Regions from separate parts of the Rhizobium sp. 01T417 genome, predicted to be linked through region 2. Evidence: predicted binding sites of a transcription regulator. Region 2 holds the regulator's gene; each other region holds the start of a gene.

What was found. The regulator LexA, encoded in region 2, represses DNA repair genes until DNA is damaged. The targets are predictions, from matches to a motif close to TGTTCNNNNTGTGTTCNG.
Region 1: a site for LexA is predicted at 2,566-2,583, ahead of AC1DPR_RS04985 (DNA recombination protein RmuC). Genes of this name have one in related genera too.
Region 3: a site for LexA is predicted at 1,561-1,578, ahead of uvrA (excinuclease ABC subunit UvrA). Genes of this name have one in related genera too.

What each region holds. Positions count from the first base shown of each region.
Region 1 covers NZ_JBFTQH010000003.1:233,268-237,512, reverse strand. Annotated here, with positions in the region: gene fmt (methionyl-tRNA formyltransferase) at 1-183, opposite strand, end outside; gene def (peptide deformylase) at 308-826, opposite strand; gene AC1DPR_RS04990 (methyl-accepting chemotaxis protein) at 924-2,420, opposite strand; gene AC1DPR_RS04985 (DNA recombination protein RmuC) at 2,616-3,842, shown strand; gene AC1DPR_RS04980 (ribokinase) at 3,891-4,245, shown strand, end outside.
Region 2 covers NZ_JBFTQH010000022.1:597-4,841, forward strand. Annotated here, with positions in the region: gene gltA (citrate synthase) at 1-883, opposite strand, end outside; gene AC1DPR_RS20325 (ComEC/Rec2 family competence protein) at 1,558-1,914, shown strand; gene AC1DPR_RS20330 (hypothetical protein) at 1,905-2,639, shown strand; gene lexA (transcriptional repressor LexA) at 2,620-3,336, opposite strand; gene AC1DPR_RS20340 (VOC family protein) at 3,536-4,245, shown strand, end outside.
Region 3 covers NZ_JBFTQH010000001.1:397,328-401,572, reverse strand. Annotated here, with positions in the region: gene AC1DPR_RS01935 (MarC family protein) at 140-781, shown strand; gene AC1DPR_RS01930 (single-stranded DNA-binding protein) at 910-1,449, opposite strand; gene uvrA (excinuclease ABC subunit UvrA) at 1,699-4,245, shown strand, end outside.

The DNA of each region.
Region 1 (4,245 bases), on a different contig from region 2:
GGGAATGCCGAGCAGCTCAGCCGCCTGGTGCACCGGCGACTTCTGCAGGTCCAACCCGCGCCGTCCGCCCGGCCGTGGCGGCTGCGTGTAGACGGCAAGAATCGTGTGACCCGCGTCGATCAGCGCTCGCAGGGTCGGGACGGAGAATTCGGGCGTGCCCATGAAGATGATGCGAAGCGACATTTCTATCCCGCCATGTTTCCGGTCAGACGTCTTCAAACGGGCTTGCGAGCTTCAGATCAAGCCCCTTCAGGCATCCGGCCCGCGAAATCGCCTGTCCAGCGAGGCTGCGTCAGCAAAGGTCCGGTTAGAGCGCCTTCGCCGACTTCGCCGCCTTTGTGAACTTCTTGATCACCATGTCCCGCTTCAGGCGAGAAATGTGGTCGATGAAGAGTACGCCGTTCAGGTGGTCAATCTCGTGCTGCAGGCAGGTCGCGAGCAGGCCGTCGGCTTGCACCGTCTGCTCCTTGCCATCACGGTCGAGATATTTGACGGTGACGGTCGCCGGGCGTTCGACTTCGGCATAATAGTCAGGGATCGAAAGGCATCCCTCCTCATATACCGAACGCTCGTCTGTCGATGCCACGACCTCCGGATTGACGAATACGAGGGGCTGCTTCTCTTCGCCCTCGCGGGAAACGTCGATGACCAGCATGCGGCGCGGCACGCCGATCTGGATGGCAGCAAGGCCGATACCGGGCGCGTCGTACATGGTTTCAAGCATGTCGTCGGCAAGTCGCTGAAGATCGGCGTCAACGCGCTCGATCGGCTTGGAAACCTGACGAAGCAGCGGATCGGGGAGAATGATGAGTGGCTTGATGGTCATGGCGTTCCCATAACGCATCTTTTTCCAGGATGGAATTATCCGGTGGGCTGGCGGAGCGCTTTTTTACGCCCCAGCCCGGAATTTCGCCGCATTCCCGTCATGCGGCGCGGCGTGTCGTGGTCATCGAACGTTGCTCGACGCCGGTACGGAAGCGCTGCAGCAGTGCAACCAGATTGTCGACTTCGCCGCGCAGGCGCCGCGTCTCGGCAGAGGTGTTCTCGACCATTCCCGAGTTCTGCTGCGTGATCGTGTCCATGTTGCGGATGGCGACACTGACCTCGTTGACCCCGGTTGCCTGATCGCGCGCGGCCGCGGCGATATCGGCAACGAAGCTGTTGATGATATCGATGCGGTTGATCATGTCGTTCAGCGCCTCGCCGGTGCTGCTGACGATGTCCACTCCTTCGTTCACCTGGACCGAGCTTTCCGAAATCAGGTTCTTGATCTCCTTGGCGGCGTCGGCGGTGCGCTGCGCCAGTTGGCGGACCTCTTGCGCCACGACGGCAAAGCCCTTGCCCGCTTCGCCGGCACGCGCAGCCTCCACGCCGGCGTTCAACGCCAGCAGGTTCGTCTGAAAAGCAATCTCGTCGATGACGCCGATGATCTTGGCGATCTCGGTCGAGGATTTTTCGATGCCGGCCATCGCGGAAACGGCGCTGGTGACGAGTTCGCCGGAGTTCTTGGCCTTCTGCTGCGTCTCACGGACCGCACCGGATGCCTTTTCGGCGTTTGCGGCAGTCTGTCCGACACTGACCGAAAGCTGTTGCAACGCCGCCGAGCTTTCCTCGACGCCAGCTGCCTGCTGGGCCGTCCGCAAAGCAAGGTCATCGGAGGCCTTGGCGATCACGTCCGTACCCCTCAGGATCTCGCCCGAGGTTGCCCGCACCGAGCCAAAGGACGCGCGAAGAGCGGCGACGGCGCGGTTATAGTCGTCGGCCATGGCTTTGAAATTACCGGGGAGATCTGGCGGCAGCGTGGCCTCGAGATCGCCGTTCGACAGCGCCTCCAGACCGCGGCGAAGATGATCGAGCGCAACGGCCTGATCCTGCTCGGCCTTTACGCGCTCTTCTTCCAGCTTTCGTCGCTTCTCTTCGAGCGCTTCCAGATAGACCGAGATCGAATAGTCCATATCGAGCATCGCGGCCTTGATGACCGCTGAAAGCTTCTCGGCCAGCACCTTGCCCTGTTGCCTGGCGAACATGGAGGGCCACTGCTTGGCCATCAGGCCCTTCACGAGTTCGCTCATCAGCAGCGCGTAGCCACCGATATACCAGCGAGGCTCGAGGCCAATACGGGCATGGGTCTTGCCCACCGTGACCACGCCTTTGACGTAGGTTTCGTCGAAGTTGCCGCCAGCCAGATTGGCCCAGTGGTCTTCCTGGCGCTTCTTGGCATGTCCCATATGCGCTTTATCGGCAAAGAGACTTGCGACCTCAGACGTCCTTGCCAGCTTCGCGTAAAACTTGTCGAGAGCGCCGCCGAGCAACTCCGAGATTGCCGGGCGCATCTCACGCAGCGCCGCGCGGGCTCCGTCGTCCAGCTCGATGAAATCGAGGCGTTGCTTGAGCGTGCTGTCGGACTGCTGGCTGGTCATGATCTCTCTGCTTTGTAATTGATGCAAAAGGGAATTTGACCTGACCTTTTACGCAATATGGTTGAGCAAAGGTTAAATGAACTTGAGATTTGTCAACTGTCGTTTGTTCCCTCTACGAGCCAATCCTTTGGGAAGGCTTGCGAGTTGTTCACGTTTTGATCTAGCCATCCCACACGAGTTTGTTATGGTGGCGAAATGAACACCAGCTCTGAGTCGTTTCTCCTCGCCCTTTCCCGTATCAGTCCTGCCACGCTGGCGCTCGCCGGAGGCGCGATCGCGGCTCTGGTCTTGTTGCTGATCCTCCTTCTCGTCCGCAGCGGGCAGGTGCGGCGCGAGCAGGCCGAGGTAGCGAGCCTCCGTGCCGCCGAGACGGATGCTCGAATGGCCGAACTTCTGAAAATCCAGGCGGAAATGCACGGGCGCATGTCGACAATGGCCGAAGTGTTCGGCTCGAGGCAGTCCGAGCTCAACCAGGCGATCAACCAGCGTCTCGATGGTATGTCGCAGCGCGTCAGTTCGACGATCAGCGAGCAGACCAAATCGACGCACGAGAACCTGCAGCGGCTGCAGGAGCGTCTCGCCGTCATCGATGCCGCCCAGAACAACATCCAGACACTGGCGAAAGATGTCGTCGGTTTGCAGGCGATCCTCTCCAACAAGCAGACACGCGGCGCTTTCGGCCAATCGCGCATGGAGACGATTGTCGCCGACGGCCTTCCGATGGGGGCCTATGCCTTCCAACAGACGCTTTCCAATGGCTCGCGCCCGGACTGCACCATTCGCATGCCCAACGGCGCACCACCGCTGGTGATCGACGCGAAGTTCCCGCTTGAAGCCTGGAACGCGATCCGGGACGCCGGCGGACCTGACGGAGCCAAGGTCGCCTCGCAGCAGTTCCGCCGCGACATGGAAACGCACATCCGCGATATCTCCGAGAAATATCTGATCCAGGGCGAGACGCAGGACACGGCCTTCATGTTCGTGCCGTCGGAATCGATCTTCGCGGAGATCCACGAGAATTTCGAAGCGATCGTGCAGAAGGCGCACCGGTCGCGCATCGTCATCGTGTCGCCTTCGCTGCTGATGCTCTCCATCCAGGTTATTCAGGCAGTCCTGAAAGATCAGCGGATGCGGGCCCAGGCACACGTCATCCAGGGCGAAGTCGCGAACCTGATGGACGATCTCGGCCGTCTCGACGAGCGTGTTCGCAAGCTGCAGAGCCATTTTTCCATGACGCAAAGAGATGTCGACCAGATCCTCACCTCCACCGATAAGCTCACCAAGCGCGGCGCGAAAATCGAAGCTCTGGAGTTCGAGGGCGGCGACAACAGCAAGGCCGCGGCGCGGGACGGTGATGGCGCGCCAAAATCCGTCGACAGCCGCAGCGGGCTTCTGAAGCTCAGAGTGGTTGACGACGAGTAAGCCCTTCAGGCAGTGTCGCGCTCAAGAAAAGCATTGGACGGGACACTCATGATCACAGTCTTCGGCTCCATCAACATGGACCTCATCGCCACCACCGCGCGCTTGCCGAAGCCCGGCGAAACGGTTGCCGGCAACGGCTTCTCAACGGCAGCAGGCGGCAAGGGCGCCAATCAGGCACTTGCGGCGCGACGCGCCGGCCGAACCGTTCACATGGCGGGAGCCGTCGGCCGCGACGCCTTTGCGGAGCCGGCGGTTGCTCTCTTGAAGGACGCCGGCACTGGACTTGAAACCGTCAAGCAGGTCGACGAGCCGACCGGAACCGCACTGATCCTCGTCGGCGGTGACGGCGAGAACATGATTGCCGTTGTGCCTGGCGCAAACGGCACGATGACGCCGGCCGATG
Region 2 (4,245 bases):
TGTCCTTGGCGCGGGCGATGTATTCCGGAATGCGGTCAACAGTGCCGATCTCAGTCAGCATGTTCAGCGCTGCTTCGTTGGCGCCGCCGTGTGCCGGGCCCCAGAGGCATGCAATGCCGGCTGCGATGCAGGCAAACGGGTTTGCACCCGACGAGCCGGCGAGGCGGACGGTCGAGGTCGACGCGTTCTGCTCGTGGTCGGCGTGCAGGATGAAGATGCGGTCCATGGCGCGGGCCAGAACCGGATTGACCACATATTCCTCGCAAGGAACTGCAAAGCACATGCGCAGGAAGTTCGACGCGTAGTCGAGATCGTTCTTCGGGTAAACGAAGGGCTGGCCGATGTGATACTTGTAGGCCATGGCGGCCAGCGTTGGCATCTTGGCGATCATACGCAGGCTTGCGACCATGCGCTGATGCGGATCGGTGATGTCGGTGGAGTCGTGGTAGAACGCCGACAGCGCGCCGACGCAACCGCACATGACAGCCATCGGATGTGCATCGCGGCGGAAGCCCGTGAAGAACCGGCTCATCTGCTCATGCACCATCGTGTGATGCGTCACGCGATAGTCGAAGTCCTTCTTCTGGGCTGCGGTCGGCAGTTCTCCGTAGAGAAGCAGGTAGCAGACTTCGAGGAAGTCGCCGTGCTCGGCGAGCTGCTCGATCGGATAGCCGCGATGCAGCAGTACGCCGGCGTCACCGTCGATATAGGTGATTTTCGATTCACAGGACGCGGTCGAGGTGAAACCAGGATCGTACGTGAAGGAAGCCGTGTTCTTGTACAGGGCGCCGATATCGATGACGTCAGGACCGATGGTGCCGCTCTTGACGGCGAGATCGACTGATTTGTCACCGATTTTCAGTGTTGCGCTTTGTTCCGTCATTATGATCCTCCAAACTGGCGGTTGGCGCCATAAAAGCGCCATAGGGTTAAGCGTCGTCGATGATTGCTATATGATCGCGCGCCTAATGCCAAGTTACCGTGACGCCATTTTGTGCATCGCAGTATCAACTTTTGGGCACTTCTGCGATGACCCCTGCGCATAGCAGAAGCTGATGATTATCCTTAGCTTTTCCGGCTTCCGATTTTCCTTCAGATTTCAATCGATTATTCTTGCTTGGAAGCCCGTTAGCTTTCATTCTGGTTGTACGGGCGGCTGTTTTTGGGCGCAATGCATGCCGGGGTTGAGGCCATTGGAGGTGAGGGAAGCCACACCCGGCGCGGACGCGTTTGGGCGCGCGCCACAGCCTTCTTTTCTCGTGCCACGAGTTCCTGCGGAACCTCCGCTAACTTTCCGGACGCAATCCTTCGTGCCGTGGCCGACACGGATAAGGACGGCGTCGGATCGTTGTACCGTGTGGCTTCGTCTCGCCGTGGCAACGGAGATAGAGCATGGGCGGTTCTTCCTGGTTTCGTCCGTCTTCGCTGGGGCGGGCGCGATCCTCTGGTTCGTGCTTGGAAGTGCCCCGGCCGAGCTCCGGATGTCGTTTGCGGCGACGCTTGCCCTCGTCGCCGGTTTACGCGATCTGGTCAAGAAGGCCGCCGCACGAACATCCCTTGCTGCAGGTCGCCGCAGTAACGCCCGTCGTTTTCATCATATGCTTCTTTGGTGGCATCCTGCTGACCGCGATGATCGGCGGCTTCTCGACCGCGCTTTTCGCCGTCGAGCACTTCCACCGGCTCAACGCTTATGGTCTGCCGGCAAATCTCATGGCCATGCCGGTGGTCTCTTTCGTGGTGATGCCGATGGGCATGCTCGCTATGCTGCTGACACCTTTGGGCCTCGACGTCATTCCATGGAAAATTGCCGGTTTCGGGCTCGACATCGTGATCGCCATTGCCCAGATGGTCTCGACCTGGGCGGCAATATCGATATCGGCAGATTGCCGGGTTGGTATTTTCCTGTGGCGGTAGCAGGGTTCCTCTTACTTGCCCTTCTGCGCTCCAAGATCCGCTACCTCGGCGCTGGCATTGCGGCGCTGGCAACAGTGCTTGTTGTGGTTGCGCCGAGCGAACCGCCGCCCGACATGGTCATTGCCGAAGACGGCAATCTCGTCGCGATTGTGAGAGGACAAGTCCTTGCACCGAACCGGCCGCATCCGCCTGACTTCATTTTCGACCAATGGCGAATGGCGCTCGCCGCGGAGCTAGATCAACCACCGCAATTGTTGAAGGGTGTCAACGCTATCAGGCGGCGGGACATTCAAGGCAGATCGGAAAGGTTATCTGCCGTGGAATTGCGCAATGCCCGCGATGCGTTACGTCAGGCTGCGACGAGCGCTGAGAACCGATTTGTATGCCTGAAAGGCGTCTGGTGCACAGCCACGCACGATAGCGGCTACGTCGTGACGATCGTCGAAAATCCCGCTTACTTCGGCGCTGCCTGCGATACGGCCGATATCGTCGTGACACCCGCTCGCCTCCGCACGACGGGGTGTCGGTCGGGCGCACTTTTGTTCACCGGCGAAAACTTGCGTCGCTTTGGTGCCGCTGAGGTAAGGATCGACGATCAAGGTAGCCCCGTCGTCACGACGGCCTATACGAGGCTCGACCGCCCTTGGATCCGCCATCGGGCGTATAATTGGCGAAGCGGCACCTTTGACGGCGAGCCGCTTGCCTTCAATGATAGCGGCGAATGAGGCCGACAAGCTTGCCCTGGACCTTGACACGGTCAGGCCCGAAAATGCGCGTCTCGTAAGCCGGGTTTGCCGCCTCAAGTGCGATGGAGGCGCCTTTCCGGCGGAAGCGCTTGAGCGTCGCTTCCTCATCATCGACAAGCGCAACAACGATGTCGCCGGCATTGGCGGTGCTGCCGTTGCGGATGATTACCGTGTCGCCATCAAAGATGCCGGCCTCGATCATCGAGTCGCCCTTGACCTCAAGCGCATAGTGCTCGCCTGGGCCAAGCATGTCCGCCGGAACCGTGATGTCATGGGTATTGTTCTGAATTGCCGAAATCGGTACGCCGGCAGCAATCCGTCCCATGACCGGTACAGAGGCAGGACCGCCGTTGTCAGCCTGCGGCGCTGGCTTCGGCGCCACAACTGGCTGTGGTTTGCCGAGGCTGCCTTCGATAACGCTCGGCGAAAAACCGCGGCGGGGCTGCAGGCTCGGGTTATATGCCTCGGGCAGTTTGATGACTTCCAGAGCGCGGGCTCGATTCGGCAGTCGGCGAATGAAGCCCCGTTCCTCCAGCGCGGTAATCAGGCGGTGGATGCCTGACTTCGACGCGAGGTCCAAGGCATCCTTCATTTCATCAAAAGAAGGGGGGACACCGGACTCCTTCATTCGCTCGTGAATGAAGAGAAGAAGCTCCTGTTGCTTGCGCGTCAGCATCGAAGTTGAACCCCAGAGTCGTGAAACAAAGCCAGAACAGACACTATATGTTCCATATGTGTTCCGCAAGTACCTAAATTTTCGTAAAACTTGCCTGCAACTTGCTGAGTTTTTGCGTCTCATTTGACCGAAAGCGTAGAAGGGGGTTGCATTGTCCTGTTGCCCGGCGCACATCTTCGCAAATTCCGGAGAAGTTGCCATGAGCGAAGCGCATCCGCTGGACCACATCGTGCTGCCGGTTCCAAATATCAGGCTCTCGCGCGAGCGTCTCGGAAAGCTGGGATTCACCGTCGCGCCCGACGCCCGGCACCCGTTTGGGACCGAGAATGCCTGCATATTCTTCGCCGACGAAACTTATCTGGAGCCTCTCGGGGTCGCCAATGCCGAACTGCATGAAGCTTCGGCGCAGAAAGGCAATGTCTTCACCGCGCGGGACCGTGCCTTTCGATTCCGATGTGGAGACGATGGGCTGTCTGCCGTGGTCTTTGCGACGGCGGATGCCGATCGCGACCATGCCCGGTTTCTGTCCGAAAAGATCAATGGCGGCGAGATGCTGCAGTTCGAGCGGCCGATGAAGATGCCCGATGGCTCGGAGGTGACGGCTGCATTTAAGCTCGCCTTTGCAGTTGACCTGCGCGCTCCAGATTTCTTTTTCTTCACATGCCAACGTGTCAACCCGCTGCCAGCCGACCGGAAAGCCCTGCAAGTGCATGCAAATGGGGTGGTTGGGATCGCAGAGATCGTGCTTGGGGCACCCGACCCCAAGGCGTTTGGACCATTCCTGCGCGCCGCCGCCCACAGCTTGGGAACGACCAATGAGGCCTTCGGTGTGAGCGTGACAACTCCGAATGCCAGAGTGAGTGTTCTCTCCCCGGATGGACTGGACGCCTACTTCGACATCCCTGCGCC
Region 3 (4,245 bases), on a different contig from region 2:
ACTTTTGCGGTCTTATGAGGGCAATGGGAGCCTCTGGGACGGTTATTTGCACCGCCCTAATAACACCATTTGCCAAAATGGTCTCTCCGCATCACAATCGCGCAAAAACCAAGTGTTTATATGGGCTCACGGAGAGACAATGGCAAGCGTCGACCAACTGATCAACGCCTTCACGACGCTGCTTGTCACGATCGACCCGCCTGGTCTTGCTCCACTCTTTCTCGGGCTCACGACCGGCATGAGCCGCAGCCAGCGAAAACAGGTGGCACTGCGCGGCTCGATCATCGCCTTTGTCATTCTTGCCGCTTTCGCCCTGTTCGGGGCCAGCGTGCTCGGGGTGCTCGGAATCTCGATCGGCGCCTTCCGCATTGCCGGTGGTCTTCTGTTGTTCTGGATCGCCTTTGAAATGGTATTCGAGAAGCGGCAGGACCGTAAGGAGAAGACGAGCACAGCCGCAATCACCGTCGATCATATCCATAATATCTCGGTCTTTCCGTTGGCGATCCCTCTGATCGCCGGTCCCGGTGCCATTTCGGCGACGATCCTAATTGCCGGATCGATGCAGGCTTCGCTCGAGCGGGCGCAATTGATCATTGTCATCGCATTGAGCCTGCTGCTGCTGTTTCTCTCGCTGCTCATCGCCGAAAGACTTGATCGCTTCCTCGGCGTAACGGGGCGCGCAATTCTGACACGCCTTCTCGGTGTCATCCTGGCGGCGCTTGCCACGCAGTTCGTCGTCGACGGTTTGAGATCTACCCTCATCACGACGCCAGCCGGCTAGGTCAAAAAGCCGGTTACCTGCACGGCTTCCATCGCGGCAAGCTCGGGGGACGTCCAATCCCGGAGATTGAAAAGCAGACGGCGCACCTTGCGGCGCGCCGTCCAACTTATGCCACGAATACTCTGCGATCAGAACGGGATATCGTCGTCGAGATCGCGCGAGAAGTTTCCACCGCCGCCGCCACCGCTGCTGCGGCCAGATGATTGCGACGGCGCGCCGTAATCGTCGCCGTAGCCACCGCCGCCACCGAAATCGTTGCCGCCGGCATTACTGCCGCGACCACCGCCGAAGCCGGAGCTTGCGCCGCCACCCTCGCCGCGACCGTCCAGCATCGTCAGCGTCGAGCCGAAGCCCTGCAGAACGACTTCCGTCGAATAGCGGTCCTGGCCGTTCTGGTCTTGCCACTTACGCGTCTGCAGCGCGCCTTCGATGTAGAGCTTGGCGCCCTTCTTCACATACTGCTCGACGACCTTGCAGAGGCCTTCGTTGAAGACTACGACCGTATGCCATTCCGTCTTTTCGCGGCGTTCGCCGGAGGTGCGATCACGCCAGGTCTCGGACGTCGCGATGCGAAGGTTGGCGATCGGCCGGCCATCCTGGGTCCGCCGGATTTCGGGGTCAGCGCCCACGTTCCCGATCAGAATTACCTTGTTTACGCTGCCAGCCATACTTTCACCTTACCTGCCGCCCTGCCCGGCGGCGCTTGAAACAATCGGTGCACCTTAAACCATAGAGCGCCGGCGATGGGTGTCCATCGCCGGTTCATCCACAAGGAATTTTGTTCTTTATTTGTTCTAGTTTATCCCTATGATCCTGTCAACCGAATCGAAAACCTTGCAGCAGACGGACATTCAGCCTCGACTCGCCAGCCGGCATCACTAAATAAGGGGCTTGTTCCAGCACAGAAGCAGAAGACGATGAGCGAACTGAAGACGATTTCCATCCGCGGCGCGCGCGAGCACAATTTGAAGGGCATCGATCTCGATCTGCCGCGAAACAAACTCATCGTCATGACCGGCCTTTCGGGATCCGGCAAGTCGTCTCTTGCCTTTGACACGATCTATGCCGAAGGACAGCGACGCTATGTCGAAAGCCTTTCGGCCTATGCGCGCCAGTTCCTTGAAATGATGCAGAAGCCTGACGTCGATCAGATCGACGGCCTGTCGCCAGCGATTTCGATCGAGCAAAAGACGACCTCGCGCAACCCACGCTCGACGGTCGGTACGGTGACTGAGATCTATGACTACATGCGCCTGCTCTTTGCCCGCGTCGGCGTACCCTATTCGCCCGCGACCGGGCTGCCGATCGAGAGCCAGACGGTCAGCCAGATGGTCGATCGCGTGCTGGAATTCGGAGAAGGCACGCGTCTCTATATTCTCGCCCCGCTCGTGCGCGGGCGTAAGGGGGAGTACAAGAAGGAACTGGCAGACCTGATGAAAAAGGGTTTCCAGCGCGTCAAGGTCGACGGCCAATTCTACGAGATCGCCGACGTGCCAGCCCTGGACAAGAAGTACAAGCACGATATCGACGTCGTGGTCGACCGTATTGTGGTGCGGCCGGATACGGCGTCGCGCCTTGCCGACAGCTTCGAGACCTCGCTCAAGCTCGCCGATGGCCTCGCCGTTGCGGAATTCGCCGACAAGCCGCTGCCGCCGGAAGAAACTGCCGCCGGCGGCTCCGCCAACAAGTCGCTTAACGAAACGCATGAACGCGTTCTCTTCTCCGAGAAGTTCGCCTGCCCGGTATCGGGCTTCACCATTCCCGAGATCGAGCCGCGGCTTTTTTCCTTCAACAATCCAGCCGGCGCCTGCCCGACCTGCGACGGTCTCGGAGCGCAGCAGAAGATCGACGCCAACCTGATCGTGCCGGAGCCCGAGCGCACGCTGCGCGATGGCGCCATTGCGCCGTGGGCGAAGTCGACCTCTCCCTATTACAATCAGACGCTCGAAGCTCTCGGTAAGCACTATGGCTTCAAGCTCGGCGCCCGTTGGAACGATCTTTCGGACCAGGCGAAGGATGTCATCCTGAATGGTACCGACGAAAAGATCGAGTTCCACTATGCCGATGGCGCGCGGTCCTATACCACGCACAAGAATTTCGAGGGCATCATCACCAATCTCGAGCGTCGCTGGAAGGAGACGGATTCCGCCTGGGCGCGAGAGGAAATCGAGCGCTATATGTCGGCAGCCCCCTGCCCGTCTTGTGGCGGTTTCCGCCTGAAGCCGGAGGCGCTTGCCGTCAAGATCAATACGCTGCATATCGGCCAGGTGACCGACATGTCGATCCGCGTCGCCCGAGACTGGTTCGAGGTCCTGCCGCAGTCGCTGAGCGCCAAGCAGAACGAGATTGCCGTTCGCATTCTCAAGGAGATCCGCGACCGCCTGCGCTTCCTCAATGACGTAGGCCTGGATTATCTCAGCCTGTCGCGAAACTCCGGCACCTTGTCGGGCGGCGAGAGTCAGCGCATCCGGTTGGCGTCGCAGATCGGTTCCGGCTTGACCGGCGTATTGTATGTCCTCGACGAGCCATCGATCGGTTTGCATCAGCGCGACAACGCCCGGCTGCTTGATACGCTGAAGCACCTTCGCGATATCGGCAACACCGTGATCGTGGTCGAGCATGACGAGGACGCGATCTTGACCGCCGACGATGTCGTCGACATCGGTCCCGCCGCCGGCATTCATGGTGGCCAGGTGATCGCCCATGGCACGCCACAGGAGATCATGGCGAACCCTAAGTCGCTGACCGGCAAATATCTGTCCGGTGAACTCGGCGTTCCGGTTCCCGACGAGCGCCGTAAGCCCAAGAAGGGCAAGGAAATCAAGGTCGTCGGCGCCCGCGGCAACAATCTGAAGAATGTCACCGCCTCCATCCCGCTCGGCGTCTTTACGGCGGTCACCGGCGTATCAGGGGGCGGTAAGTCCACGTTCCTGATCGAGACGCTGTATAAATCGGCTGCTCGGCGCGTCATGGGCGCCCGCGAAATCCCGGCTGATCACGATCGCATCGACGGCTTCGAACACATCGACAAGGTCATCGATATCGACCAGTCGCCGATCGGCCGCACGCCGCGTTCCAACCCAGCGACCTACACGGGCGCGTTTACCCCGATCCGTGACTGGTTTGCCGGTCTGCCGGAAGCGAAGGCGCGCGGCTACCAACCGGGACGCTTCTCGTTCAACGTCAAGGGCGGACGCTGCGAAGCCTGCCAAGGCGACGGCGTCATTAAGATCGAGATGCACTTCCTGCCTGATGTGTACGTCACCTGCGACGTCTGCCATGGCAAGCGCTACAACAGGGAGACGCTCGACGTTACGTTCAAGCACAAGTCGATTGCCGACGTGCTCGACATGACCGTCGAGGAAGGCGTCGATTTCTTCGCTGCCGTCCCGGCTGTGCGCGACAAGTTGCAGGCCCTGAAGGATGTCGGCCTCGGCTACATCAAGGTCGGACAGCAGGCGAAT